Ruegeria pomeroyi DSS-3: one gene and its partners. Each later gene encodes a partner of the first gene's protein in a complex. Links are inferred from orthologs where the notes say so. Each region holds a gene or a part of one and is shown in the gene's direction. Other genes may lie near its edges.

Region 1 (6,383 bases):
ACCCTTTAGAGTTTCGCTGCTCTGCCCCCGCTGGCACAGATCCCGGAGACAAAGCAGACCGATTGGCCCCCTGACCGGGGCAATGTAATGCCTTCGCCCGCTTGCCGGGGGACAGGAATAAATGGGCAGGCCCGGGACACGCCCGGCCTGTCGGAGAAGAACCGCGATGACGCGCGCGCAACTTTCGAGTGGACGAGCAGAGGGGCAAAACGCCGATCTCTGCCGCGCGGCGTCTCCAATCGCCCTGACAAGACACCCGCCAAATCGTGACCCCCTTAGGACGGTTCTGCCGCCCGGGAGGTTGCGCATTGCGCGGTGCACCAAGGAAACATGGCAAAGAAGATGCTCATTGATGCCACCCACGCGGAGGAAACCCGCGTCGTGGTGGTCGACGGCAACAAGGTCGAGGAATTCGATTTTGAGTCCGAAAACAAACGCCAGCTAGCTGGCAATATCTATCTGGCAAAGGTCACCCGGGTCGAACCCTCGCTCCAGGCGGCATTTGTCGATTACGGCGGCAACCGTCACGGGTTCCTCGCCTTCTCGGAAATTCATCCCGACTACTACCAGATCCCCGTCGCCGACCGTCAGGCGCTGATGGAGGAAGAGCGCGCCTATGCCGAGGCGCAGAAGGCGCGCGACGAGGATGAGGAAGGCGGTAAATCCCGCTCCAAACCCAAGCGCAGCCGCAGCCGCTCGCGCAGCAAGGCCGAAAGCCTGCGCTCCTCCGATCCGGTCGAGACCATGGATGTGAGCGAGACCGAGATCAGCGGCATGGAGACGATCGACCTCGACGAGGGCGATGATCGCGACGATATCGACCTGATCGAAGGCAGCTCGCCGATGGAGCGCGTCGCCGAGACGCCAGTGGAAGAGCCCGAGGACGGCGCCGATGAGACGGTGGATCAGACGGCGGATCAGGCGGCGGATGAGGCTGCTGATGCGGCCGAGGACACCGACACGACCGAAACTGACGGTGAAACCGCGCAGGACAACACCGAGGATCGCGCCGACGAGGCCGATGACGAGGATGAGGATGACGGCGAAGACGCCCCGCGCCCCCGGCGCGGCAAGGCCGATGCCGCCTCCAAGGATGACAGCATCGAATCCATCGCCGAAGAGGACGATGCCGAGGATCTGCGCCCGGCCCGCAAGCCGCGTGCGCGCAAGTACAAGATCCAGGAAGTGGTCAAGGTGCGCCAGGTGATGCTGGTGCAGGTCGTGAAGGAAGAGCGCGGCAACAAGGGCGCGGCGCTGACCACCTATCTCAGCCTCGCGGGCCGCTATTGCGTCCTGATGCCCAACACCGCGCGCGGTGGCGGCATCAGCCGCAAGATCACCAATGCGGTCGACCGCAAGAAACTCAAAGAGATCGCCGCCGAGATGGACGTGCCCCAGGGCGCGGGCCTGATCGTGCGCACGGCGGGCGCCAAGCGCACCAAGGCCGAGATCAAGCGCGACTATGAATACCTCCAGCGCATGTGGGAGCAGATCCGCGAACTGACGCTGAAATCCATCGCGCCGGCCAAGATCTATGAGGAAGGCGACCTGATCAAACGCTCGATCCGCGACCTCTATAATCGCGACATCGACGAGGTTCTGGTCGAGGGCGAAGGCGGTTACCGCATCGCCAAGGACTTCATGAAGATGATCATGCCGAGCCACGCCAAGAACGTGCAGCGGTATGAGGATCAGCTGCCGCTGTTCGCGCGCTTCCAGGTGGAAAGCTATCTGAACTCGATGTTCAACCCGACGGTGCAGTTGAAATCCGGTGGTTACATCGTGATCGGCGTGACCGAGGCACTGGTGGCCATCGACGTGAACTCAGGCCGGGCCACCAAGGAAGGCTCGATCGAGGAAACCGCGCTCAAGACCAATCTCGAGGCCGCCGAAGAGGTGGCCCGCCAGCTGCGCCTGCGCGACCTGGCCGGTCTGATCGTGATCGACTTCATCGACATGGACGAGCGCAAGAACAATGCCGCCGTCGAGAAACGGATGAAGGACAAGCTGAAGACCGACCGTGCCCGCATCCAGGTGGGCCGGATCTCGGGCTTTGGCCTGATGGAAATGTCGCGTCAGCGCCTGCGCCCCGGCATGATCGAGGCCACCACCCAGCCGTGCCCCTCGTGCCACGGCACCGGCCTTATCCGCTCGGACGACAACATGGCGCTGAGCATCCTGCGCCAGATCGAGGAGGAAGGCACCCGCCGCCGCTCGCGCGAGGTGCTGGTGCGCTGCCCGGTGGGCATCGCCAACTACCTGATGAACCAGAAACGCGAACATATCGCGCAGATCGAGGCGCGCTATGGTCTGAGCGTGCGCATCGAGGGCGATGCGCATCTGGTCAGCCCCGATTTCAGCCTTGAGAAGTTCAAGACCGCCACCCGCTCGGTGCCTCAGGTGCAGGCGCCGGTGGTTTCGGTGGACTCGCGGCTGATGGACCAGATCGACGCCGACGAGGCCTTCGAGGAAGAGGACGAGGCCGAAGAGGTCCGGACCGAACCCCGCGGCGAGACCGCTGGCGAAGGGGACGGCGACGGCAAGCCCAAGCGGAAACGGCGTCGGCGGCGTCGGCGCAAGAACGGCGGCAATGGTGGCGAGGACAGCACGGCCGACGGCGACAGTGGCGAGATCGGTGACGAGGCGGCCGAGGATGCGGCGGATGCCGCGCCCGAGGCAGCCGAAGACGCAGCCGTGACCGAGGCCGAGGCGGAACCCGCAGCGGCCGAGGGCGGCGAAGCCGAGGTTGAAGCCGTGGCTGAGGCTGAGGCTGAAGCTGAAGCTCCGGCCAAGACCCCGAGAAAGCGCACCCGCACGCGCAAGAAACCGGTCAAGGCCGAAGCGGCTGCCGAGGCGCCTGCCGACGCGATGGCAAGCGCGGATGTCCCTGCCGTTGAGGGCGACGCTGGCGAAACCCCGGCCGAGGCGGATGCCGAGGCTGAGGCCGCGCCGGTCAAGAAAACGCCCAAGCCGCGCAAACCGCGCAGCCGCAGCAAAAAGGCCGAGGCGCCCGCCGAGGCTGCCGAGGCAAGCGTAGCGGCCGAGGCCCCGGCAGCGGAAAGCGTCGAAGCCGAGCCTGCAACCGCCGTCGAGGCAACAGCGCCCGAGGCAGTGGCCGAGACGGTTGTGGACGAGGCGGCGCAGCCCGCCGAGGATGCCATAGCGGCCCCGGCAGAGCCGGAAGCGGCGCCTGAACCGGAAGTGGCTCAGGCAGAGCCGGCAGCGCCCGAGATGGCGGTTGCCGAGGCCGAGGCGGAACCCGATGGCCCGCCGAAGCCGAAACGGCGCGGCTGGTGGTCGCTGGGTCAATAAACAAAAAAGGCGGGTCCCAGGACCCGCCTTTTTCAATCCGCCTTGCGGATCAGGTATATCTGGTGGTCCGGCGCCTCGTCCTGGCCAATCAGCGCATGGCCGGCCTCGGCGCAGAAATGGGGCACGTCCACCACTGCTGCCGGATCGTCGGCCAATAGCCGCAGCACCGCGCCGGGCGCCATGGATTTCAGCCTTTTGCGGGCCTTGAGCACGGGCAGGGGACACAGCAGCCCCAGCGCGTCGAGGGTCTCGAAATCGTCGGTCATGCCCCGCAGATACGCCCGGGCCGCGCGCCTGTCCAGCGCCGGGCGCGACATTGCTACAACACGGCCACGAGGATGTGACCGCATGGCCTCGTGACCTTGCCCGCGCGATCACCTATGTGCAGGTCATGTTCGAATTAGAAATCATCGACGCGGGGCTTTTGCCCGCCATGTTCGTGGCGCTCCTTGGTGGGATCGTCAGCTTTCTCAGCCCCTGTGTGCTGCCCATCGTGCCGCCCTATCTGGCCTATATGAGCGGGGTCACCCTGGGCGAGATCCAGGATCAGGCCGCCGCCCGGCGCAAGGCGACGCTGGCGGCACTGTTCTTTGTGCTGGGTCTGTCGACCGTCTTTCTGCTCCTGGGCTTTACCGCCTCGGCCTTTGGCGCCTTTGTGCTGTCCAATCAGGAACTGTTTGCCAAGGTGTCGGGCGTGGTGGTCATCGTATTCGGCCTGCACTTTCTGAGCGTCTTTCGCATTCCGCTGCTGGATCGCGAGGCCCGGATGCAGACCGGCGATGCCGGGGGATCGGTGTTTGGCGCCTATGTGCTGGGGCTGGCCTTTGCCTTTGGCTGGACGCCCTGTATCGGGCCGCAGCTGGGTGCGATCCTGTCGCTGGCGGCGTCCGAGGCCTCGGTGGCGCGCGGCACGCTTTTGTTGGGTGTCTATGCGGCGGGTCTGGGGGTTCCCTTCCTGCTTGCGGCCATGTTCCTCAGCCGCTCGATGGCGCTGATGAACCGGATCAAGCCGCATATGGGCCTGATCGAAAAGGTGATGGGCGGGCTGTTGCTGTTTGTCGGCATCATGCTGGTCACTGGCCTGTTCACCCAGTTCAGCTGGTGGCTGCTCGAGGCCTTCCCGGCGCTGGCGGAACTGGGCTGAGCGGGGCCGGGGGGCTGTCTGCCCCCCCGCCGTCGGGCCGTTGGCCCGCCGCCCCCCGAGAGTATCTGCAACCAGAAAGAAGCAGCAGGATTGTCACCGCTTGGGCTTAATCTTGCCCCAGTGATGCGCTAGGCTGCGACCAAAGAGGTCGAGCCATGAGCAGTGTCCCATCCGCAGGTCAGGTCCGCCGGCGCCGGGTGTTCTATATCCCCGGCTATGACCCGATTCATCCCCGCCGCTACCGCGAGCTTTATCGCAAGGAAAGCGCCGAGCAGGCGCGGATCTCGGGCTATTCGGTTACGCTGAAACCCAAGACCACCAAGGGCCCCTATGGTTGGCATGTCAGGTCTGAGCAGGACGGTGCCGAGGTTGCGGCGGATGTAGAAGTGCTGGTCTGGTCCGATATCGTGCGCGGCAGCATGTCGAACACGATCCCGGCCACCTATGCGCAACTTGCGCGTACCGCCTGGACCTATATTGCCTCGGGCGTTCTGTGGCGGCTGATGCGATTGAGGAAAGGTCCGGTGATCGCCGCGCTTTACCCGGTGGGGATGCTGCTGGCGCAGCTGTTCGCCGCGCTCTTTCTGGTCTGGTTGGGTTGGCGGCTGGGCGGGCTGACCGGATGGCCGCTTGCCGCACTGGCCGGGATGGGCGTGGGCGCGGGCGCGGGGGTCTATCTGCTGCGCTGGTTCCGTTCCAAGGACGGCACGTTCTTTGCCTATTACCTGATGCATGACTATGCCTATTCGGCGCGCTGGCGCGGTGCCAACCCGCCCGAGCTGGAGGCGCGGATCGGCGATTTTGCCGAGCGGATCGCCGGGGCACTGGCCAGCGATGCGGACGAGGTGCTGGTGGTGGGCCATTCCTCGGGCGCGCATGTGGGCGTGTCGGTGCTGGCCGATCTGATCCGGGCAGGCCGGGTGCCGGCCGATGGTCCGGCGCTGGGGTTTCTGACGCTGGGGCAGGTGGTGCCGATGGTGTCCTTCCTGCCCGAGGCGCAGCGGCTGCGCGCCGATCTGCATTACCTGTGCACCCGCGACGAGCTGGCCTGGGTCGATGTCTCGGCGCCGGGCGATGGCTGCGCCTTCGCGCTGTGTGATCCGGTTTCGGTCAGCGGCGTTGCCCCGGCGACGGGCAAGCGCTGGCCGCTGGTGCTGTCGGCGGCCTTTACCAAGACGCTGAGCCCGGCCCGCTGGGCCGAGCTGCGCTGGCGTTTCTTCCGGCTGCATTTCCAGTACCTCTGCGCCTTCGATCAGGTGGGGGATTACGACTATTTCCGCATCACTGCCGGGCCGCAGACGCTGGCCGCGCGCTATCGCGACCGGGCGCCGTCGAAATCGCGGATCGAGCGGGCGGTGAGCAAATATACCGATATGGGCGCATCATGATCCCGCCCAAACCCCCCGCGCGCCCGGACAAGGTCTCGCTCTGGCGCTATCTCAGACTGTTCCGCCAGGACCTGCTGTCGGCGCAGCCAGCACGGCTGTACCGGGCCTGGATGGCCGAGTTCCGCACGCCCTTCTTCCGGTCCTACCTGGTGAACCAGCCCGATCTGGTGGACACGGTGCTGAAAGGGCGGCCCGACGATTTTCCCAAATCCAACCGCATCAGCGAGGGGTTGCGGCCGCTGCTGGGCAATTCTGTCTTTCTGACCAATGGCGAGACCTGGAAACGCCAGCGACGCATCATCGACCCAGCATTCGAGGGCGGGCGCCTGCGCGATACCTTTCCCGCCATGTGGGCGGCGTCCGAGGCGGCGGTGAACCGGCTGGCGGCACAGGCCGGGCAGGAGACCGAGATCGAAGAGGTCACCAGCCACGCGGCGGCGGATGTGATTTTCCGCACCCTGTTCTCGATCCCGATCGAACATGAGGTGGCAGCGCAGGTCTTTACTCGGTTCCGGGCCTATCAGCGGGCGCAACCGCTG
Region 2 (3,124 bases), 1.6 Mb from region 1 along the record:
TGTGGTCCGGTTCGACAGTTTCTCGGCGCTGCGGCAACGGGTCAGCGGGGTGATCGGCTGGGATGGCCGGTCGAGCCACTGCACCTCGGACGGTCAGCCGCAACTGATCGTGCGCCCAGTCTGAGCCGTTGACACCAAGGCGCGCGCCGCATCCCGTGGCGCGCGCCATTTCGCTTTTAATCCGGCCCAAACTCATGTATGGGCGCAAAATCTGAGACGTGGTGCCCCGACCCCGGCACCGTGAAGGAAATGATAACGGGGTCGGCGGCAATGGGGCCGCCATTGAAACGGGAGACCCGGGATACGCCTGGGAGTGCTCCCATCTAGGATACGCACATGTTTGATGTAACGACGAAATCGATGCAGTGGGGCGAAGAAACGCTGACACTGGAATCGGGCAAGATTGCCCGTCAGGCCGACGGTTCGGTGGTCGCCACCCTGGGCGAGACCCGCGTGATGGCCAACGTGACCTTTGCCCGTGAGCAGAAGCCGGGCCAGGACTTCTTTCCCCTGACGGTTCACTATCAGGAAAAATACTATGCCGCCGGCAAGGTGCCGGGCGGTTTCTTCAAGCGCGAGGCGCGCCCGACCGAGAAAGAGACGCTGACCGCGCGTCTGATCGACCGTCCGATCCGCCCGCTGTTCGTGCCGGGCTTCAAGAACGAAGTGCTGGTGATGTGCACCGTGCTTTCGCACGACCTCGTCAACGATCCCGATATCGTTGCGATGATCGCCGCTTCGGCTGCGCTGACCATCTCGGGCGTGCCCTTCATGGGCCCGATCGCAGGCTGCCGCGTCGGCTATGTCGATGGCGAATATGTCCTGAACCCGACCGTCGACGACATGCAGGACCTGCGCCTGAACCCCGAACAGCGTCTGGACCTGGTTGTTGCCGGGACCAAGGACGCCGTGATGATGGTGGAATCCGAGGCCTATGAACTGACCGAGGCCGAGATGCTGGGCGCCGTGACCTTTGCGCACGCACAGATCCAGCCGGTGGTCGACCTGATCGTTTCCTTTGCCGAACAATGCGCCAAGGAACCGTTCGATTTCACCCCGCCGGATTACTCCGACCTCTACGCCGCCGTCAAAGCCGCCGGTGAAGAGCAGATGCGCGCCGCGTTCGCGATCACCGACAAGCAGGAGCGCACCGCGGCCGTAGCCGCCGCGCGCGAGGCCATCAAGGCCGCGCTGACCGAGGAACAGCTGGCAGACGGCAACCTCGGCTCGGCCCTGAAGAAACTCGAAGCCGGCATTCTGCGCGGCGACGTGGTCAAGGGTGGCAAGCGGATCGACGGACGTGACACCACCACCGTGCGTCCGATCGTGGCCGAAACCGGCCTGCTGCCGCGGACCCACGGGTCTGCCCTGTTCACCCGGGGCGAGACCCAGGGTCTGGTCGTGACCACGCTGGGCACCGGCGATGACGAACAGTTCATCGACGCGCTGCACGGCAACTTCAAATCCAACTTCCTGCTGCATTACAACTTCCCCCCCTATTCGGTGGGCGAGGTTGGCCGCGTGGGGTCGCCCGGCCGTCGCGAAATCGGCCATGGCAAACTGGCCTGGCGCGCGCTTCAGGCGGTGCTGCCGGCGCCGACCGACTTCCCCTATACCATCCGCGTGGTGTCCGAGATCACCGAGTCCAACGGCTCGTCCTCGATGGCATCGGTCTGCGGCGGGTCGCTGTCGATGATGGATGCGGGCGTGCCGCTGAAATCCGCCGTTGCCGGTGTGGCCATGGGCCTGATCCTGGAAGACGACGGCTCTTATGCGGTTCTGACCGACATCCTGGGTGACGAAGACCACCTGGGTGACATGGACTTCAAGGTGGCGGGCACCGAAAACGGCATCACCTCGCTGCAGATGGACATCAAGGTCGCGGGCATCACGCCCGAGATCATGGAGAAAGCCCTGTCGCAGGCCAAGGATGGCCGGATGCACATTCTGGCCGAGATGAACAAGGCGCTGTCCGGCGCTGCCGACTTCTCGGTCCACGCACCGCGCATCGAGACCATGCAGATCCCCACCGACAAGATCCGCGAAGTGATCGGTTCGGGCGGCAAGGTGATCCGCGAGATCGTCGAAGTGTCGGGCGCCAAGGTCGACATCAACGACGATGGCATCATCAAGATCGCCTCGCCCAACGGCGACTCGATCAAGAAGGCCTATGACATGATCTGGTCCATCGTGGCCGAGCCCGAAGAGGGTCAGGTCTATACCGGCAAGGTCGTGAAGATCGTCGATTTCGGCGCCTTCGTGAACTTCTTTGGCAAGCGCGACGGTCTGGTGCATGTGTCCCAGATCGAAAACCGCCGCCTGAACCATCCCTCGGACGTTCTGAAGGAAGGCCAGGAAGTGAAGGTCAAGCTCTTGGGCTTTGACGATCGCGGCAAGGTGCGCCTGTCGATGAAGGTTGTCGATCAGGAAACCGGCGAAGAGATCGTTCCGGAGAAGAAAGAAGCCTCTGAGGCGGAATAAGCCTAATTCTTCTCGCGCTAGTGGAAGCCCCGGCCCTGTGCCGGGGCTTCTTTTTTGGGCTGGGCTAAATCGCGGTTGTGTCTTTTGCCTGCGGTATTGATCTCTGTGGGTCTTGCGGTTTCCTACCGAATGGGTGTCCGCAATTCGCCGAGGGTGATGCGGCGCAGCTTCGGAGTTTGACATACCAGAGGTATTTGAAATACCTTTGGTATGCGAATCAAGGAGCGCGGCGCAGAAACATGCCAACACAAAACCGCAGAGAAGAAAGCGCGGCCGCGACGCGCCAGCTTTTGCTGGACGCGGCAGCCCGGATGTTTTCACAGCAGGGTTTTGCCAAAACCTCGCTTTCGGATATCGCCGCCAGAGCCGGTGCGACCAAAGGCGCTCTCTATCATCATTTTTCGGGCAAGGAGGCGCTCTATGCCTCCTGTTATGAACAGCAGGCCGCCAAGGTCGCCGCAATCGTCCGGGCCGCCGGTACCAGCGGTGATCCCTGGCAGGACACGCTGGAGAAATGCCGCGCCTTTCTAGGCTGTGCGCGTCTGCGTCACTTGAATGCAGTGCCGATTCAAGAAGCGATCATCGTTCTCGGCTGGCAACGCTGGCGCGAGCTCGATTCCGCACACACCATGGGGGAACTGGA
Region 3 (3,135 bases), 610 kb from region 1 along the record:
CGCTCTGTCGCTGGTCGATCTGTCCACCGTTGCGGCCGTGTTCCAGGCGATGCCGCTGGTGGTGACGATGGGGGCGGCGCTGTTTCTGGGCGAGCAGGTGGGCTGGCGCCGCTGGAGCGCCATCACGGTCGGCTTTGTCGGCGTTCTGATGATCATCCGCCCCGGCATGGCCGGGTTCCAGCCTGCGCAGCTTCTTGTCGTGGCCTCGGTCATCAGCGTGGCGGCGCGCGATCTGATCACCCGGCGGATCGACGCGCATGTGGCCTCGGCGGTGGTGTCGTTTCAGGCTTATCTGGCGTTGATCCTTGGAGGGGCCGGGATACTGCTGGTCTCGGGAACCGCGCTGGTCCCCGTCGAGCCGGGCCATTGGGGTCCCTATGCGGGCGCGATCCTGTTCGGGGTTCTGGGCTATTACGGCATCGTCACCGCGATGCGGGTGGGCGAGGCCTCGGTCGTGACGCCGTTCCGCTATACGCGGCTGTTGTTCTCGTTGCTTGCCGGAGTGCTGGTCTTTGGCGAACGGCCCGACTGGCCCACCCTGGCGGGCGGGGCGCTGATCATCGGCTCGGGGCTTTATACATTTCTGCGCGAACGGCGTCTGGCGCGGGAACTGGCGGCGGTGCCGGCCTGATCGCGGGCTGGACGCTGTTGGCGCAAACAGGGATGTGTTAGCCCTAACTGCGCGTTTTTGCGCGTGTTAGCGATAGCAGTCATGGTTTACTTTCGCCCCGCGGCTGCTATGAGAGCGGCAATCCAATTGCAGAGTCGGGGACCGATTTCATGAGCACCATCATCGATATTCACGCGCGCGAGATTCTGGACAGCCGGGGCAATCCGACCGTCGAGGTCGACGTGGTTCTGGAAGACGGCACCATGGGCCGCGCTGCCGTGCCCTCGGGCGCCTCGACCGGCGCCTATGAGGCGGTCGAGCGCCGCGATGGCGACAAGAGCCGCTACATGGGCAAGGGCGTGCTGGAGGCGGTGGCCGCGGTCAACGGCGAGATCGCCGAGGAGCTGGTGGGCTTTGACGCCACCGAGCAGGTCGCCATCGACGCGGCGATGATCGAACTGGACGGGACCGAGAACAAGGGCCGCCTGGGCGCCAATGCCATCCTGGGCGTGTCGCTGGCGGTGGCCAAGGCGGCGGCGGATTTCACCGCGCAGCCGCTGTACCGTTATGTGGGCGGGACTTCGGCCCGGGTGCTGCCGGTGCCGATGATGAACATCATCAATGGCGGCGAGCATGCCGACAACCCGATCGACATCCAGGAGTTCATGATCATGCCGGTGGCGGCGGAAGACATCCGCGACGCCGTGCGCATGGGCGCCGAGGTGTTCCACACGCTGAAGAAAGAGCTGTCGGCGGCCGGGCTGAGCACGGGGATCGGGGATGAGGGCGGTTTTGCGCCCAATATCGCCTCGACCCGCGAAGCGCTGGATTTCGTGCTGAAGTCGATCGAAAAGGCTGGCTACAAGCCGGGCGAGGATATCTATCTGGCGCTGGATTGCGCCGCGACCGAATACTTCAAGGACGGCAAATATGTGCTGTCCGGAGAAGGCAAAACCCTGTCCAGCGACGAGAATGTCGACTATCTGGCTGCTCTGGTCGCCGACTATCCGATCATCTCGATCGAGGATGGCATGGCCGAGGATGACTGGGCCGGCTGGAAGGCGCTGACCGACCGTCTGGGCGGCAAGGTGCAGCTGGTGGGCGACGACCTGTTCGTGACCAACCCGGCGCGCCTGGCCGAGGGGATCACCAGGGGATGCGCCAACTCGATGCTGGTGAAGGTGAACCAGATCGGCTCGCTGACCGAGACGCTGAAGGCGGTCGATATGGCCCATCGCGCGCGCTATACCAATGTGATGAGCCACCGGTCGGGCGAGACCGAGGATGCCACCATCGCCGATCTGGCGGTGGCGACCAATTGCGGTCAGATCAAGACCGGCTCGCTGGCGCGCTCGGACCGGCTGGCCAAGTACAACCAGCTGATCCGCATCGAGGAAGCGCTGGGCGAAGTGGCCGAATATGCCGGCCGTTCTATCCTGCGCGGCTGAGGCGGGGCGACCAGAAAATCGCAGATTTTCTGTGGCCATTTTTTCGCGAAAAAATGGTGGGGGCGCTGCCCCCGCCACCCTTCGGGCGGCTCCCCCGGAGTATTTCCGACCAGAAAGAAGTGGTAGGGGCTGATCGGCGAGGAAAGCCCGTCAGGGCTTGATGAGCCTCGGGATCGGGCGCAAGGATAGGGGCATGAAACCTTTGATCCAGGCCTGTCTGTTTGATGTGTTCGGTACCTGCGTGGACTGGCGCGGCTCCGTGTCGCGCGCGGTTGCAGCCGCTGTGCCCGGCGTTGAGGCCGAGGCGTTTGCGACCGCCTGGCGCGCGCAGTACGACCCGGCGATGGCGCGGGTCCGGGAAGGCGCGCGGGGCTATGTGGCGCTGGACGAGTTGCATCTGGAAAACCTTGACACCGTAGCGCGGTCGTTTGCGGTCGAGATCCCCGACCGCGTGCTGCTGAACGCGGCATGGGAACAGCTCGATCCCTGGCCGGATGTGGTGGCGGGGCTGACGCGGCTCAAGCGCGAGGTGATCATCGCGCCCTGTTCGAATGGCTCGATCGCCTTGATGACCCGCCTGGCGCGCCATGCCGGCTTGCCCTGGGACTGCATCCTGGGGGCTGATATCGCGCGCGGGTACAAGCCGCAGCCCGAGGTCTACCTAGCCTCTTGCGCGGCGCTGCGCCTGCCGCCCGAGGCGGTGATGATGGTGGCCGCCCATAACGACGATCTGATCGCGGCGCGGGCGGCGGGGCTGCGGACCGCATTCGTGCCCCGGCCAACCGAGCATGGGCCGGGACAGGTGCGGGATCTGATCGCGCAGAGCGATTGGGACGTGATCGCGGGTGATTTCATCGACCTTGCCGAGAAGGTCGCAGCACTTGGGCCCGGTGGCGGGGTCAGCCGCGCAGGCGCTTGACGATCAGCCCCACGACCAGTTGAACCACCAGTCCGGCGACACCGCCCCCGACCAGATTGCCGGCCAGGGCGCCAAGATCAGCGCCACCCGCGCCCATCAGGCCGCCCAGAAGCTGACCGCCACCCAATCCACCCAGCGCGCCGGCGATTGCGTTGCCC

What was found. The genes of interacting proteins can lie anywhere in the genome.
Region 2: the proteins of SPO_RS09620 (region 1) and pnp are in contact, whole or in part, in a cryo-EM structure (PDB 9QH0), measured with the Escherichia coli proteins. The link is inferred for Ruegeria pomeroyi DSS-3 from one-to-one orthologs.
Region 3: the proteins of SPO_RS09620 (region 1) and eno are in contact, whole or in part, in a solved structure (PDB 2FYM), measured with the Escherichia coli proteins. The link is inferred for Ruegeria pomeroyi DSS-3 from one-to-one orthologs.

The regions. Positions count from the first base shown.
Region 1 is NC_003911.12:2,017,493-2,023,875, forward strand. Bases 1-3,512 are described here. They hold SPO_RS09620 (Rne/Rng family ribonuclease), read left to right. Parts: upstream 1-330; coding sequence 331-3,312; downstream 3,313-3,512. Other genes in these bases: SPO_RS09625 (sulfurtransferase TusA family protein), read right to left, coding at 3,345-3,512. Outside these bases: more of SPO_RS09625, read right to left, coding at 3,513-3,578; SPO_RS09630 (cytochrome c biogenesis CcdA family protein), read left to right, coding at 3,704-4,456; SPO_RS09635 (hypothetical protein), read left to right, coding at 4,612-5,844; SPO_RS09640 (cytochrome P450), read left to right, coding at 5,841-6,383. UniProt on the Escherichia coli protein: Endoribonuclease that plays a central role in RNA processing and decay. Required for the maturation of 5S and 16S rRNAs and the majority of tRNAs. Also involved in the degradation of most mRNAs.
Region 2 is NC_003911.12:3,590,610-3,593,733, reverse strand. Bases 1-2,908 are described here. They hold pnp (polyribonucleotide nucleotidyltransferase), read left to right. Parts: upstream 1-336; coding sequence 337-2,481; downstream 2,482-2,908. Other genes in these bases: SPO_RS17160 (TetR/AcrR family transcriptional regulator), read left to right, coding at 2,676-2,908; SPO_RS17170 (glyoxalase superfamily protein), read left to right, coding at 1-124. Also shown: more of SPO_RS17160, read left to right, coding at 2,909-3,124. UniProt on the Escherichia coli protein: Involved in mRNA degradation. Catalyzes the phosphorolysis of single-stranded polyribonucleotides processively in the 3'- to 5'-direction. Also involved, along with RNase II, in tRNA processing.
Region 3 is NC_003911.12:2,623,602-2,626,736, reverse strand. Bases 1-2,919 are described here. They hold eno (phosphopyruvate hydratase), read left to right. Parts: upstream 1-780; coding sequence 781-2,058; downstream 2,059-2,919. Other genes in these bases: SPO_RS12560 (haloacid dehalogenase type II), read left to right, coding at 2,252-2,919; SPO_RS12570 (DMT family transporter), read left to right, coding at 1-631. Also shown: more of SPO_RS12560, read left to right, coding at 2,920-2,977; SPO_RS12555 (hypothetical protein), read right to left, coding at 2,958-3,135. UniProt on the Escherichia coli protein: Catalyzes the reversible conversion of 2-phosphoglycerate (2-PG) into phosphoenolpyruvate (PEP). It is essential for the degradation of carbohydrates via glycolysis.